2 regions of the Streptomyces griseiscabiei genome follow, and region 1 is predicted to be linked to the other one. Evidence: riboswitches for the same ligand, from Rfam matches in the RefSeq annotation. Region 1 holds a riboswitch; the other holds the start of a gene.
The links. A riboswitch is a leader RNA that binds a small molecule or an ion and turns the genes downstream of it on or off. The one in region 1 is predicted to bind cobalamin.
Positions count from the first base shown of each region.

Region 2: another riboswitch for cobalamin. It lies ahead of J8M51_RS07865 (energy-coupling factor ABC transporter permease); the one in region 1 lies ahead of metE (5-methyltetrahydropteroyltriglutamate--homocysteine S-methyltransferase).

Region 1 covers NZ_JAGJBZ010000002.1:3,407,103-3,414,520, forward strand. The annotation lists gene metE (5-methyltetrahydropteroyltriglutamate--homocysteine S-methyltransferase) at 1-1,579, opposite strand, end outside; cobalamin riboswitch at 1,761-1,960, opposite strand; cobalamin riboswitch at 2,093-2,269, shown strand; gene J8M51_RS31900 (hypothetical protein) at 2,475-2,891, shown strand; gene J8M51_RS31905 (GntR family transcriptional regulator) at 3,147-3,593, shown strand; gene J8M51_RS31910 (ABC transporter ATP-binding protein) at 3,598-4,530, shown strand; gene J8M51_RS31915 (ABC transporter permease) at 4,527-5,630, shown strand; gene J8M51_RS31920 (hypothetical protein) at 6,030-7,352, opposite strand.
Region 2 covers NZ_JAGJBZ010000001.1:1,798,040-1,805,457, reverse strand. The annotation lists gene J8M51_RS07890 (L-rhamnose mutarotase) at 1-205, shown strand, start outside; gene J8M51_RS07885 (amidohydrolase family protein) at 202-1,071, shown strand; gene J8M51_RS07880 (energy-coupling factor ABC transporter ATP-binding protein) at 1,053-1,895, opposite strand; gene cbiQ (cobalt ECF transporter T component CbiQ) at 1,897-2,652, opposite strand; gene J8M51_RS07870 (energy-coupling factor ABC transporter substrate-binding protein) at 2,659-3,042, opposite strand; gene J8M51_RS07865 (energy-coupling factor ABC transporter permease) at 3,054-3,773, opposite strand; cobalamin riboswitch at 3,804-3,986, opposite strand; gene J8M51_RS07860 (DUF1775 domain-containing protein) at 4,206-4,952, shown strand; gene J8M51_RS07855 (ABC transporter substrate-binding protein) at 5,094-6,680, shown strand; gene J8M51_RS07850 (ABC transporter permease) at 6,701-7,418, shown strand, end outside.

The DNA.
Region 1 (7,418 bases):
AGGACTGGACCCAGCCGTGCCGCGTGGCCAGGTACCCCGTCAACCGCTCGGCGAAGTACTGGACCATGTCGTTGCGTTCGGCCTCGCCGTGCACCAGGACGTCCAGCCCGGCCTTCTCCTGGAAGGAGATCACCTCCTGGATCTCCGCCCTTACACGCTCCTCGTATCCGGCGGTGTCGATCCGTCCGGCGCGCAGATCCGCCCGCGCGACCCGCAGTTCGCCGGTCTGCGGGAACGATCCGATGGTCGTGGTCGGCAGCAACGGCAGCCCGAGATGGGCGCGCTGTGCGACGGCGCGTTCGGCGTACGGCTGGGAGCGGCGGATGTCCGCGCCGGTGACCGCCCGGGCACGGTCGCGTACGGCCGGGTCGCGGGTGATCGGTGACCTCGCGCGGGAGGCCAGGTCGGCGCGGTTGGCGGCGAGTTCGGCGGCGATGGAGTCGGTGCCCCGGCCGAGGCCCTGGGCGAGGGTGACGATCTCCGCTGTCTTCTGCCGGGCGAAGGCCAGCCAGCGCAGCACCTGCGGCTCGATGTCCCGCTCCACCGCCGCGTCGAGCGGCACATGGAGCAGGGAGCAGGAGGCGGAGACATCGACCCGGTCGGCCAGGCCCAGCAGGGTGCCGAGGGTGGACAGCGACTTCGACAGGTCGTTGATCCAGATGTTGCGGCCGTCGACGACACCGGCCACCAGCCGCTTGCCCGGCAGTCCGCCGACGGCGGCCAGGGCGTCGAGGTGGGCGGCGGCACCGTCGGTGAAGTCCAGGGCGAGCCCCTCGACAGGAGCCTTGGCCAGGACCGGAAGGGCGTCGCCGAGCCGGTCGAAGTAGGAGGCGATCAGCAGCTTCGGCCGGTCGGTGAGCGCGCCGAGCTCGCGGTAGGCGCGGGCGGCGGCGTTCAGTTCGGCCGGGGTGCGGTCCTGCACGAGGGCGGGCTCGTCCAGCTGTACCCACTCGGCGCCGGCCGCGCGCAGATCGGAGAGGATCTCGGCGTACACCGGCAGCAGCCGGTCCAGAAGGGTGAGCGGCTCGAAGTCGGCGGCCACCCCGGGCGCGGGCTTGGCGAGGAGCAGATAGGTGACGGGGCCGACCAGGACCGGCCGCGCGGTCAGGCCGAGAGCGAGGGCCTCCTTCAGTTCCGCGACCGGCTTGCCGGAGTTCGCGGTGAAGACGGTGCCGGGACCCAGCTCGGGCACCAGATAGTGGTAGTTGGTGTCGAACCACTTCGTCATCTCCAGCGGCGCCACGTCCCGGGTGCCGCGGGCCATCGCGAAGTAGCCGGCCAGTGCGTCCGCCTCGACGGCGGAGCGGTGCCGCTCGGGGATCGCGCCCACCATGACGGTGGTGTCGAGCACATGGTCGTAGTACGAGAAGTCGCCGGTGGGCACCTCGTGGATGCCGGCGTCGGCGAGCTGCCGCCAGGCGGCGGCACGGAGACCGGTGGCGGTGGAGCGGAGGGCGTCGGCGGTGACGCGGCCCTTCCAGTAGCCCTCGATCGCCTTCTTCAGTTCCCGGTCCGGGCCCTGGCGGGGGTAGCCGTACACGGTGGCCCGTGCTGCCGCGGCTGCGGTCCTGCTGGTCACGGAGATCTCCTTCGCGAGACGATTCCCTGAGATCCCGGAGACGGGACGAGAGCGCGAAGGGATGACGAACCGGACGGCGACGCCCCCGCGCGACAACGGCACGGTCGTTCCGTCTGGTATGTACGCCGACCCGCCCACGAGGTCACCGGGGTATCCGCGCACGGAGTGGTCCGCGCACGGGCAGTTGGCAGGTCTTCGGACTCGCGGGCACGCCCTCCGGTCTCCCGGTGGACACCTACTGGCCGTCGCTTCCCAGGTCCGGTACGTCGGACCCAGTGCGTATGACGGCGGTCGCTCCCACTCACCGCTGCGGGGCAGTCCCGGATTCCCACCGGGTTCCCTCTTGCGACACCCCGCCTGGCGGACGGGGCGAACCAGCTGCTGCGGCCACCATACGGGGTGTCGGCACCGAAATGCCCGACGGTCAGCTCCATTTGCGGACCCTCCGCGCGGTCCGCCGGCACCGGGACGGCCGGGGCGAGCCGGGCAGGGCCCCGGTGCGTACGGCGATATTGATAGCCTCATCGGGCCAGCCGAGCCACATCCGAGGCCAGGGAATCCGGTGCGAATCCGGAACTGACGCGCAGCGGTGAGGGGGACGGGCGGGGCACGCACGCCACTGGGAGACCGGGAAGGCGCCCCGACCGGACGAACCCGAGTCCGAAGACCTGCTGGCACCTCCGTGCCCCCGCGCGGAGGGACGTCCGCAGGCCAGGCTCCGCGAACGAGCCCCGACCCCCGAGGCACGCCCGTGTTCCGTACCTTCGCCCCCTCTCCGCCGCCGGTCACCCGGCCACCCTCGGCCACCCCGGTGACAAGACCACGATCAGGTCCGGTCCTGATCCTGCCTCACCCGGTCCGCGAGGGAATTCCCGCGAGAGGAGCCTGACGAGCGATGCCGCCACGCCCACCTCGACCTGAGGAACGACGTACCGAGCACGCCCCCGCCGCACCGGCGCCCAGCCGCGTCGTCGTCTGCCGGGACTGCTGCTGCGGAACCCCGAAGGTGCCCGGAGTCGATCACGACCAGCAGGTCGCGCACCTGACCGAGAACATCCCCGTGCGCGTCTCGGACTGCCTCGACGTCTGCGAACACGCCAACGTGGTCGTCGTCCAGCCCTCCGCCACCGCACGGGCGGCCGGTGCCCGCCCGGTCTGGCTGGGCCTCGTCAACGACACCGACGCCACCGAGGACATCGTCGCCTGGGTACGGGCCGGCGGCCCCGGTGTCGCCCCCTGCCCCGACATCCTCGACCTCTATGTGTTCACCCCGCCCAGAGCGGCAGGCGGTCGGCCTTCGCGGGAGTCGTAGGCCCGGTGGCCGCACCCGACCTCGGGTGCGGCCCATCGGGGTGAGTTCGTGCCGGAGCCATGAGCGACTCGCGTCCATGACGGGGCGGGTCGACGCCCTCCCGACGCCGGTTCGCTGAACCGCGCCCTCCGCGCCGACCCCGGCGCCACCTCCGGTCCCTGTGGGCAACTCCGACTCCGCCACGCCCGCTTCCCGGATCTCGTTGACAACCGTCCGCGCATCCCTCCATCATCATTCCACTAATCAAGTAGTGGAATGATGAAGGGGGTGGTCGTGGAGTACCGCATCGACAGGCGGAGCGGCGTCCCCGCCTTCCAGCAGATCGTGCAGCAGACCAAACAGGCGCTGCGGCTGGGCGTGTTGGTGCCGGGCGACCGGCTGCCGACCGCCAAGGACGTCGCCGAGACCAGCGCGGTCAACCCGAACACCGTCCTCAAGGCGTACCGCGAGCTGGAGCGTGAGGACCTGGTCGAACCCCGGCCGGGGCTGGGCACGTTCGTACGCCGCACGCTGGCCCGCCCGCAGACCGGCACCGACTCGCCGCTCTACGGGGACCTGCTGACGTGGATGTCGAAGGCGGCCGAGGCGGGGCTGGAGCAGGAGGACGTGGCCGCGCTGGTCGCGTCGGCGATGGAGAAGCAGTACGGCGCCGCGAACGCGCCGACCACGGGGACCAAGACAACGAGGAGCACAGGTGAGTGACGGTATGTACGCGGGGGAGCCGGCGCTTGAGGCGTACGGCCTGGGGATGCGCTACCGGCGGGGCTGGGCGCTGCGGGACTGTTCCTTCCGGCTTCCGGCCGGCCGGATCTGCGGGCTGATCGGACCCAACGGGGCGGGCAAGACCACCCTGTTGAGCATCGCGGCCCATGTCCTGCAGCCCACGCACGGTTCGATCAGCCTGTTCGGGGAGGCGCCCGGCTCCGCGGAGTCCGGCCGGCGTACGGCGTTCCTCGCCCAGGAGAAGCCGCTGTTCCGCCGGTTCACCGTGGCGGAGACCCTGCGGATCGGGCGGGAGCTGAACCCGGGCTGGGACCAGCGCGCCGCCGAGGACATCGTCCGCGCGGGCGATGTGCCCTTCGACGCGAAGATCCACACCCTCTCCGGCGGCCAGCGCACCCGCGTCGCCATCGCCCTCGCCTTCGGCAAGCGGCCCGACCTGCTGCTCCTCGACGAGCCGATGTCGGACCTCGACCCGGTCGTGCGCCATGAACTCATGGGCACCCTCCTCGCCGAGGCAGCCGGGCGCGGCACCACCGTCCTGATGTCCACCCACGTCCTCGCCGAACTGGAGAACGTGTGCGACTACCTCGTCGTGGTCTCCGGCGGCGGAGTGCGCCTCGCCGGTGACGTGGACGAGCTGCTGGCCGTGCACACCCTGGTCACGGGGGTGAAGGAGGGCGACGGCATGCCCGCCGCCCTCGACCACCACACCCTCGTCGAGTCGCGGACCAGCGGACGCCAGTTCACCGCGCTGATCCGCCCCGAGGGCCCGGTCGCCGGCCCCTGGGACACGGACACCCCGAGCATGGAGGAACTGCTGCTCGCCTATCTCCGCTCACCCGGGGCGGTGCCCCTGATCACCCCCACCGCCCAGGTCCAGGGTCAGGCGCACGGCATCGGGACGGTGGCGGCATGAGCACCTTCACCAGCGCCTCGGCCACGAACGGCAGCACCGGCGGCGGTACCGAAGGCCCCAGGAACGGCAGCACCGGCGACGGCGAGAACGGGACCATGAACGCGACCCTTGACGCCACGACCGTGAAGGCCGGCCCGCGGCCCCGCCTCAGCGGAATGACCTGGCTGGTCTGGCGCCAGCACCGCGCCGCCTTCTGGACCGTCCTGGCCGCCGCGGTGCTCTCCGTGGCCTGGATCGTCTACCAGCGCGGTCGGATGGTCGACTTCCTCGACGGCTACGGCTACCCCGCCACCAGCCTCGACGAGCTGAGCAACGAGTTCACGGAGTACGCCAACGCCTTCACGTCCGTCTCGATGGGCCTCCAGGTGATACCGATGCTGCTCGGTGTCTTCCTCGGCGCCCCGCTTCTCGCGGGCGACCTGGAGAACGGCACGGCCAAGCTGGTCGCCGCCCAGTCCGCGAGCCGCACCCGCTGGCTGGCCACGAAACTGGGGATGACCGGGCTGGTGGTCCTGGTGACCACGGTCGCGCTGTCGGCCGCGTTCGGCTGGTGGTGGAACCCCGTCAAGTCCGAGGTCACGGTCATGGACTGGACGGCCGGCTCCGCGTTCAACACCACGGGTCCGGTGCCCGTCGCCCTCACCCTCCTCTCCGTCTTCGGCGGGGTGGCGATCGGTGCGGTGCTGCGCCGCACGCTGATGGCCATGGTCGTCACCTTCGGTTTCACCGTCGCCGTCCAGCTCGTCTGGTCCCACTTCCTGCTCTCGCTCGGCAACCCCGTCACCGCCACCACGGACAAGGGCGTGCTGGCCGAGAACTCGTTTCCGACGGTGCCCAAGGGGGCGTACGAGCTCGACCAGTCCTACCTCACCAACAGCGGTGACCTCCTCGGCTGGAGCACGTGCTCGGGCGCGTCGGAGCAGGGACAGCAGGCACAGCAGGCCTGCCTGGACAAGGCGCAGGTCGTGGGCTGGCACGTGGAGTACCTGCCCATGTCGCAGATGAACGGGATGCAGTGGTTCGGCGCGTCGGTGCTGTTCGTTCTCACGGCCGCCGTGACGGTGTTCCTCTTCACCTGGGGCCGTAAGCGGCTCGTCTGAGGCCCGCCGCCCTCACCACGACCCTGCTGGGCGCCCCCGGCACCCAGGCCGCACCGGGCAGCGGTACGGCGGGAACGCAGCGGACGACGGGGGCGCAGGATACGGCGGGTACCGTCGGCGCCGGCCGGACCGTCACCCTCGTCACCGGCGACAGGGTCACCCTGGACGCCTCCGGGAAGGTCACCGGAGTGCGGGCCGCCGAGGGACGGGAAGGCACCACCTTCCGTATATCCACTGCGCGTCACCTTCACGGACCAGCACGGCAACACCCTGAAGCAGACGATCCACCGGGCCTACCGGACCACCAAGTAGGCCTCCGGAGCCGGACGCTGATCGTGCGTCCTCTCGTTCTCGGGGGCGTCGTGCAGGGCGGGTTCCACCGGACCCGGCGCGGGCCGTTCACCAGCCCGTCAGCAGGAGATGGTTGAGGAGCAGGGCCAGGGTCGCCTGGGCCGTCAGCCAGGCGCGGGGGCGGTCGACGAAGGCACCCGCCGCGAGCAGCCACGTCGTGAACGGCAGCCAGATCCGTTCCGTCTCCGCCTTGCTCATCCCGGACAGGTCGGCGGCGAGCAGCATGAGCAGCGCCGCGCACAGCAGCAGCCCGAGGCGGCGCTCGGCGACGGGGGAGGCGTGCCACCGGGTCAGGCGGGCGCCCGTGCGGCGCAGTCCCGCCACCGTGGCGGGGCCCACGACCAGGACGGCGCAGGCGAGGTTGGCCCACACCCAGTAGCCGTACGGGCGAAACCCGCCGGCGCCCTGGTGGTAGCGCTCGACCAGCAGGCGGTACGCCTCCCACCAGTCGAAGCCCGCCAGGGTGAACGCCGCCGGGACGACGACGAGCCCGGCGCACACATAGGGCAGGACCCGCAGCCGCCGGGAGCCGAGCAGCAGGACGGCGGCGGCCATCACGGCGAGGAGAGTGAGGCCGTACGACAGATAGACGGTGAGGCCGAGGAGGAGCCCGGAGGCGAGGGCGGTCGTGCGCGGCCGGTGTCCCGTCACCGCGAGGGCGAGGAACGCCACCGCCCAGGCGGCGACCGCCGCGAAGTACCCGTCGGCGGAGGTGCCGGCCCACACCGCCGCCGGGGCCAGGACGAGGAAGGGCGCGGCACGGCGCGCGAGGCTCTCGTCGGCGAGCGCGCGCACGGTGACCAGGACCGCGGCCGCCGCGGTCGCCCCGACGGCGATGACGAGGACGCCTGCCCACGCCCCGCCGCCCAGACCGGCCCGGTCGAGGAGGACGAAGGTGAGGGTGGCCCCCGGCGGATGGCCCGCGACATGCGGGGGCCAGTGGTCGGGGGAGCCCAGCAGGATGTGGCCGGTGAAGTCCCGCAGGGCGCGCGGGATGTCGTCGAAGCGGTCGATGACCTGGAGGTACTCGTACCTGGTCGTCAGCCGCCGGGCGACACCCCGGTGCCAGCCGTCCACGAGGGCGAGGGAGAACGTCCAGGCCATGGCGGTGGCCCAGCAGCTCCACGGCAGGGCGCGCCAGGGCAGCCGGGTGGCGAGCGCGGGGCCGTACGCCACGACCGCGACGGCGACGATGATCGCCGCGGGGGTGCCCGGGCCGGTGTGGGGCAGCCAGTTGGCGTACAGGGGTGGCCAGCCGACGTGCAGGACGTCCTTGTCGCGTTTGATGGCGATGCCGGCCACCGCGGCTGCCGTGACGAGCAGGGCGGCGACGGCGACGGCGTACAGGTCCCGGCGGAGATCGCGGTTCACGCTCGGAGACGTTAGGCCGAGCGGCGGCCGGTGGACTCCCGACAGGCGCGGACGTCAGGGTTTCGT
Region 2 (7,418 bases), on a different contig from region 1:
GGTGAGCGCGTGGACGATCTGGCGCAGCGGCACCGACCTCTTCCATCTGCTGGAGGTCGAGGACTACGCCGCGATGATCGCCGAACTGGAGAAGCTGCCGGTCAACATCGCCTGGCAGGCCCGGATGGCCGACCTCCTCGACGTCGTCCACGACTACTCGGCGGAGGGCTCCGACGCCGGGCTGCCCGTGGTGTGGGAACTGTGACCGGCGCCCACCCGGCCCCGGGCGTCGTCGACGCCCACCACCACGTCTGGGACCTCTCCGTCCGCGACCAGGACTGGATCACCGGCCCCGAACTCGCCCCGCTGCGCCGCGACTTCGCCCTCGGCGACCTGGAGCCGGAGGCGCGTGCCGCCGGGGTCACCGCCACGGTCCTGGTGCAGACGATCACCGTGCCCGAGGAGACCCCCGAGTTCCTGGCCCTGGCCGCCGGCAGCGACCTGGTCGCCGGGGTCGTCGGCTGGACCGACCTCACCGCGCCCGATGTCGCCGAGACCCTCGCCGGGCTGCGCGAAGGCCCCGGCGGCGAGCATCTGGTGGGCATCCGCCACCAGGTGCAGGGCGAACCCGACCCCCGCTGGCTGGTCCGCCCGGACGTCCTGCGCGGTCTGTCCGCCGTCGCCGGGGCGGGGCTCGGCTACGACCTCCTGGTCAAACCCCACCAGCTCCCGGCCGCCGTGGAGGCGGCGGCCCGGCTCCCCGAACTCGCCTTCGTCCTCGACCATGTGGCCAAGCCGCCCATCGCCTCGGGCGAACTGGAGCCGTGGGCGGGGGAGTTGCGACAGCTGGCCGCGCTCCCCAACACCTTCTGCAAGCTCTCCGGCCTGGTCACCGAGGCGGACTGGAGGACCTGGTCCGTCGCCGACCTCGCCCCGTACGCCGACATCGTGCTGGACGCCTTCGGCCCCGACCGGCTGATGTTCGGCTCCGACTGGCCCGTCTGCCGGCTCGCGGCGGACTACGCCCACGTCCTCGACACGGCCCACGAGTTGACGTCCGGACTGAGCGCGGCCGAACGGCACGAGGTCTTCGCGGGCACCGCCGTCCGCGTCTACGGCCTGCGGACCTGAGCCACGGCGGCCAGCTCCTCCGGCGTACGCGGCCCGGCCTCCTCCTCACCCAACAGCCCCTGTTCCCGCAGGTGTTGAGCGACGGCGATGCCCCACGGCAGCCGCAGTCCCGCCTGCCCGAGGAGATCCGTACGGGCGAGCATGGCGGCCACCGGGCCGGTGCGCGCGCCGGACGGGGTGAGCAGTGCCGCGTCGTCGGCCCAGCGCAGGGCGAGGTCGACGTCGTGGGTGGCCATCACGACGGTGGTGCCGGACCGGCGCAGCCCGTCCAGGGTGGCGAGGAGCCGCTCCTGCCCGTCGGGGTCGAGTCCGGCGGTCGGCTCGTCCAGGATCAGCACACGGGGCCGCATCGCGACCGCGCCCGCGATGGCGGTCCGCTTGCGCTGGCCGTAGGAGAGCAGATGGGTGGGCCGGTCGGCGAGCGCGGCGATCCCGAGGGCGCCGAGCGCCTCGTCCACCCGGGCCCGGACCTGCGCGTCGGACAGCCCGAGGTTGAGCGGCCCGAACGACACGTCCTGCGCCACGGACGCCGCGAACAGCTGGTCGTCCGGGTCCTGCACCACCAGCTGCACCGTCGTCCGCAGCCGGGTCAGCCCCTTGCGGTCGTACGTCACCGCCCGCCCCTCGACCGCCAACTCGCCGGTCCGGGGCCGCAGTCCACCGCTGAGCAGCCGCATCAGCGTCGTCTTGCCGCTGCCGTTGCGGCCCAGCAGGGCGAGCGCGCGTCCCTCCGGCACCGCGAAGTCGAGGTCGCTGAGCACGGGCGGCCCGTCCTCGTACGCGAAGGACGCGCCCCGCAGGGAGACCAGCACGGGCTCGCTCATGTCAGCGGCCTTTCCAGGACGAATCCAGTACGAGGGTGAGAGCGGCCACGGCCCCGAGCAGGGCCACGCTCGCCGTGGTGAAGCGGGCGGAGATCCGTGCCTCGGGGACCAGGACGCGCAGGGTGCCGTCGTAGCCCCGCCCCGCCAGTCCCGTCTGCAGGCGAGCCGCCCGGTCGAAGGCCCGGACGAACGCGGTGGCGCCGAGTCCGCCGAGCGAACGCCAGGTGGCCGCCCGGGTGGTGTGCCCGAGCCGGGCCGCCTGCGCCTCCCGGATCCGGCGCACGGAGTCCAGGAGGAGGAAGCTCATCCGGTACGTGACCAGTGCCACGTCCACGACGGGCGCGGGCACCCCGGCCTTCACCAGGCGCGGCAGCAGGTCCGACATGGGGGTGGTGAACGCGAACAGCAGGACGCCGAGGGAGGCCGCCGAGGTGCGCAGCAGCAGTTCCCCGGCGCGGACCGGTCCGCCGTCGGCCAGGGTCACGAACCCGTCGGGCCCGCCGACCTGGACGAGCAGCGGCAGCGCCCCGGTCACACAGAAACCCAGCGGCACCCGGTAGGCCCGCCACAGCCGGCGCCCCGGCACCCCGGCCGGGCCCAGCAGCACCACGAGCGCGGTCAGCAGGACCAGGGCCGCGCCCGGCCAGGGCGGCAGGGAGATCGCGAGCACGGTGAGGCCGAGCCCGAGCACGGCCTTGTCCACGGGATGGCGGCGGCGCCAGCGACTGCTGTGCGCCGCCGCGTCGATCGGCAGCACGAGGCGTCAGACCCGCCCGGCGGGGGACTCCCCGGCACCGGCACCGCTGGTCGAGCTGTCGTCACCGGCGCCCGCCAGCCCGGCCAGGGCCCGTGCCTCGCCCTGGCGCCGGCCCCGGTGGATGCCGAAGTAGTACGCGAGGACGCCCGCGCCGAGCGCGGCCTGCAGCGCGAACAGGGCCGACTCGATCTCACCGGACGGCGGCTCGTACAGCGGCGAGAACCACGGCTCGTAGTCCGGCTCGATCTCCGTGATCGCGGTCTCCGCCTCGGCGTCGGCGCCCGCGAAGGGCTCCTCCTTGTGGTCGCCGAGGCCGAGGGCCAGCGGCAGGACGGCGAGCGCGGCCACGACGAGCAGCAGCAGGGCGTTGATCTTCGTGTTCTTGCTCATCGTCTTCTTGTTCATCGGGCCACCGCCCCGGTCTCGGTCTCGGTCGCGGTCTCGGTGCGGTCGCGCTTGCCGGTCAGGAGCACGCCGAGCCGGGTCAGTTCGCCCTTGCTCGACTGCACCAGCAGCCGCATCACCAGCACCGTGAGCAGGCCCTCGCTGATCGCCAGCGGGATCTGGGTGACGGCGAAGATGGAGCCGAACTTGCCGAGCGCGCCCAGGAAACCGCTGCTCGGGTCGGGGAACGCGAGCGCCAGCTGCACGCTGGTGACGCAGTAGGTGACCAGGTCGGCGACGAACGCGCCGAAGAACACGGTGACCATCAGCGGCACGTCGAACCGCCGCAGCAGCCGGTAGATGCCGTACCCCGCCCAGGGGCCGGCGATCGCCATCGAGAAGACGTTGGCGCCGAGCGTGGTCAGCCCGCCGTGCGCGAGCAGCAGTGCCTGGAAGAGCAGGGTGATGGTGCCCAGGACCGCCATGATCGGTGGCCGGAACAGGATGGCGCCGAGTCCGGTGCCGGTGGGGTGGGAACAACTCCCGGTGACCGAAGGCAGCTTCAGTGCGGACAGGACGAAGGTGAAGGCACCGGAGGCACCGAGCAGCAGGGTGCTCTCGGGGTGCTCCTTGACCTCACGGGTGAGTGCCCGGACTCCGTGGACGACGAATGGCGCGGACGCGACGCCCCAGGCGATCGCGTGCGCCGGAGGAAGGAAACCCTCGGCTATGTGCATGGCTCAGCAGACCCTCTCCAGCACCTCGTGGATGGTTGACGCGCCTTGGCCGGTCTCCTGGCTTACGGGTACCACCGTCCGTGCTCCGCCTTCCCGGGTCCGAGGACCCAGTGGCTGTCCGTGAGGACCAGAGCCGGACTTCCCGATCACAGTGGCGAGGGCCGCACCGGCATGACACCGGATTTCCCGTTCACCAAGGCGTGGTGACAGTAGTGCCCAGATAAGGACGCTGACAAGCGGAGACGAGGGGCGCGCGGGCGCCGTGGAACAGCTCACACCACGGCGCACGCCCCACCGTCCCCACCCCGCGCACGAGCGCGTCCCCGGTGGCGGCGGTTGGCCGGAACCGATCGCACACCTGGTCGCCCTTGGCCACAGGTCCTGCCCTGCGCTTGAATTCACCCTTCACACCGTCGGCACAGGGAGTCCGCAGTGCACCGCCCGACCTTGGTACGCAGTTCGCGCCGTCTCGGCGTTCTCACCGCAGCCGCGCTCGCGGTCGCCGTCGCCACCGCGGGGCCGGCCGCGGCCCACGCGGAGGTCGAGGCGGAGGGCGCCCGCGCCCTCGACCAGAACGTCGACCTCACCTTCTCCGCCGAGTCGGAGTCGGCCTCCGCCGGCATCACCAAGGTGGAGGTGATCCTGCCCAAGGGCCTCGTCCCCGCCGACCTCACCTACAAGGAGGGCCCGGACGGGTGGAAGTTCGCCCCCACCGACCGGGGCTACACGGTGTCCGGCACCAAACTCGCGGTGGGCGAGGACGTCGAGTACGTGGTCACCGTACGGCAGTTGCCCGACGCGAAGTCGCTGGTGTTCAAGACCCTCCAGTCGTACAGCGACGGCAAGGTGGACCGCTGGATCGAACTGGAGGAGGAGGCGGAGGGCGACGGCCACGGCCACGGTCACCCGGCGCCCCGCCTGGACCTCAAGGCCGCCGCGCCCGGCGCCGAGGTCGTGAGCCCCACCCCCTCGGCGGACCCCACGACGGCTCCGCCCTCCCCCTCGCCCGAGAAGAGCGCCGAGGCCGCCACGCCGTCGGCGGAGGCCGCGGCGGACAGCACCGACGGCGACGACGGCGGCTCCCTGGCGGTCCCCCTCGGCATCGGCGCGGTGGTCCTGCTCGCGCTCGGCGGGGGCGCGTGGTGGTACCGGTCCCGCCGGAGCGGCACCACCACCTGAGGAGCCCGGGCCGTACGCCCGACGACGGCTGAGCCGAAACCCGCAGGTCACATCGCTGGACTGATGTACGACCCGCCGGGGTAGCCCTTACCTGCAATCAATGTGCAACAGCACTTCAGGCGCAGCAAGGGTGTGAGGCTCATGACGTCCCGACCGATACGAGGTGCCGCCGTCGCGGCGGCGGTGGCCCTCGGCGCCACCGCCTGCTCGGCGCCCGGCGGTGGCACCGACGGCGGCGGCCCGGCCGACTCCGTCGTGATCGGGGTGGCGTCCGAGCCGGACACCCTCAGCCCGCTCCTCGGCTACGGCAAGGACGGCAACTCGAAGATCTTCGACGGGCTGCTGGCCCGGGACGCCGACCTGGAACTGAGACCCGCCCTGGCGAAGGCGCTGCCCCAAGTGGCCGACGGCGGCCGGACGTACACCTACACCCTCCGCGAGAACGTCAAGTTCAGCGACGGCGAACCCCTGACCTCCGCCGACGTGGTCTTCACCTACCGGACCGTGCTGGACGCGAAGACCAACAACACCGCCCGCAGCGAACTCGACGCCGTCAAGGAGGTCCGGGCGGACGGCGACGACAAGGTCGTCTTCACCCTCGACTACCCCTACGCGCCCTTCGCCGGCCGCACGGTCCTGCCGATCGTCCCCGCACACATCGCGGGGAAGCAGGACCCCAACACCGGCTCCTTCAACACCGAGCCGATCGGCACCGGCCCGTACGTCCTGTCCACCTGGAGCAGGGGCGAGAAGCTCACCTTCAAGGCCAACCCGGACTACTGGGGCGGCGCCCCGAAGGTGAAGAAGTTCACCATGGCGATCGTCGAGGACGACGACGTACGCGCCACCCGGCTGCGCTCCGGCGACCTCGACGGCGCGATCCTGCCACCCGATCTCGCCGCCGGCTTCGCGAAGGACGGCGACCGGAAGACCTACGACGCCAAGTCCTACGACTATCGCACCGTCACCCTCCCCACCGGGAACGACGTCACCGGCGACCGCGCGATCCGGCGGGCCCTCGACGCCGCCGTGGACCGCGAGGCCATGGTCGACCAGATCCTCGACGGCGCCGGCCGCCCGGCGTACGGACCGCTGCCCGGCGACGACCCCTGGTTCGCGAAGGGCATCGAACGCCCCCAGGACCTCGGCAAGGCCGCACGCGTCCTGGACGAGGCGGGCTGGAGGACCGGCCCGGACGGCATCCGCGCCAATGCGGGCACGAAGGCGGCCTTCACCCTGCTCTACCCGTCCGGCGACAAGGTCCGCCAGGACCACGCCCTCGCCTACGCCTCCGACGCCAAGAAGGCCGGCATCGACGTGACCGTGGAGAGCGCCACCTGGGAGGTGATCGAGCCGAGGATGAAGGACACCGCCGTCCTCGCCGGCTTCGGCTCCACCGGCGACCCCGACTTCGGCCTCTACACGATGCTGCACTCCTCCCTCGCCGGCGACGGCTTCAACAACATGGGCCGCTACGCCAACCCGAAGGTGGACGAAGCCCTCGACACCGGCCGCCGAAGCCAGGACGACGCCGCCCGCAAGAGCGCGTACGACACGCTCCAGCGCGAACTGGTGAAGGACCCCGGCTACACCTTCCTCACCCACATCGACCACGTCTACGTCCTCGCCGACCGCTGGGACGGACTGACCACCCAGGTCGAACCGCACGAACACGGCTTCGCGTCCGGCCCCTGGTGGAACATCGAGACCTGGCGGCCACGGACGTGACCCGGCTCCCCTGGGGAGCGATGGCACGACTGACCGGACGGCGTGCCCTGTTCGCCGTCCCCGTCGTCCTCGTCGTCACCTTCGGCGTGTTCGCGATCGCCGCCGCCTCCCCCTTCGACCCCGTCAAGGCGTACGCGGGCACCGCCGCCCTCGGCGCCGACCAGGAGACCCTGGACCGGCTGCGCGCCAACCTCGGCGTGGACGAGCCGTTCGCCGTGCGCTGGTGGCGCTGGCTGACGTCCGCGCTCACCGGCGACCTCGGCGAGTCCAGCGTGCTGCGCCAGCCGGTGGCCCAGGTCATCGCCGAACGCCTCGTCTGGTCGACCCTGTTGTGCGCGGTCGCCTTCGCCGTCGCCGTCCTGCTCGGCACCACGCTGGGCGTGCTCGCCGCCCGCCGCCCCGGCGGATGGCTCGACCGGGCCGTCACCTCCGCCGCGTACACCCTCGAAGCCGCGCCCGTCTTCTGGGTCGCCCTGCTCGCCGTCTGGCTGTTCGCGCTCCAACTGGGCGTACTTCCGGCGGGCGGTCTGACGGACACTTCCACCGAACAGGTCACGGCCGGGCAGGTCGCGCACCACCTCGTCCTGCCCGCCGGGGTGCTCGCCGTCTCCCAACTGCCCTGGTTCACCCTGTACGTACGGCAGGGCGTCGGCGACGCGCTGGCCGAGGACCCGGTACGGGGCGCCCGCGCCCGGGGCATCGCCGAACGCACGGTCCTCCTGCACCACGCGCTGCGCT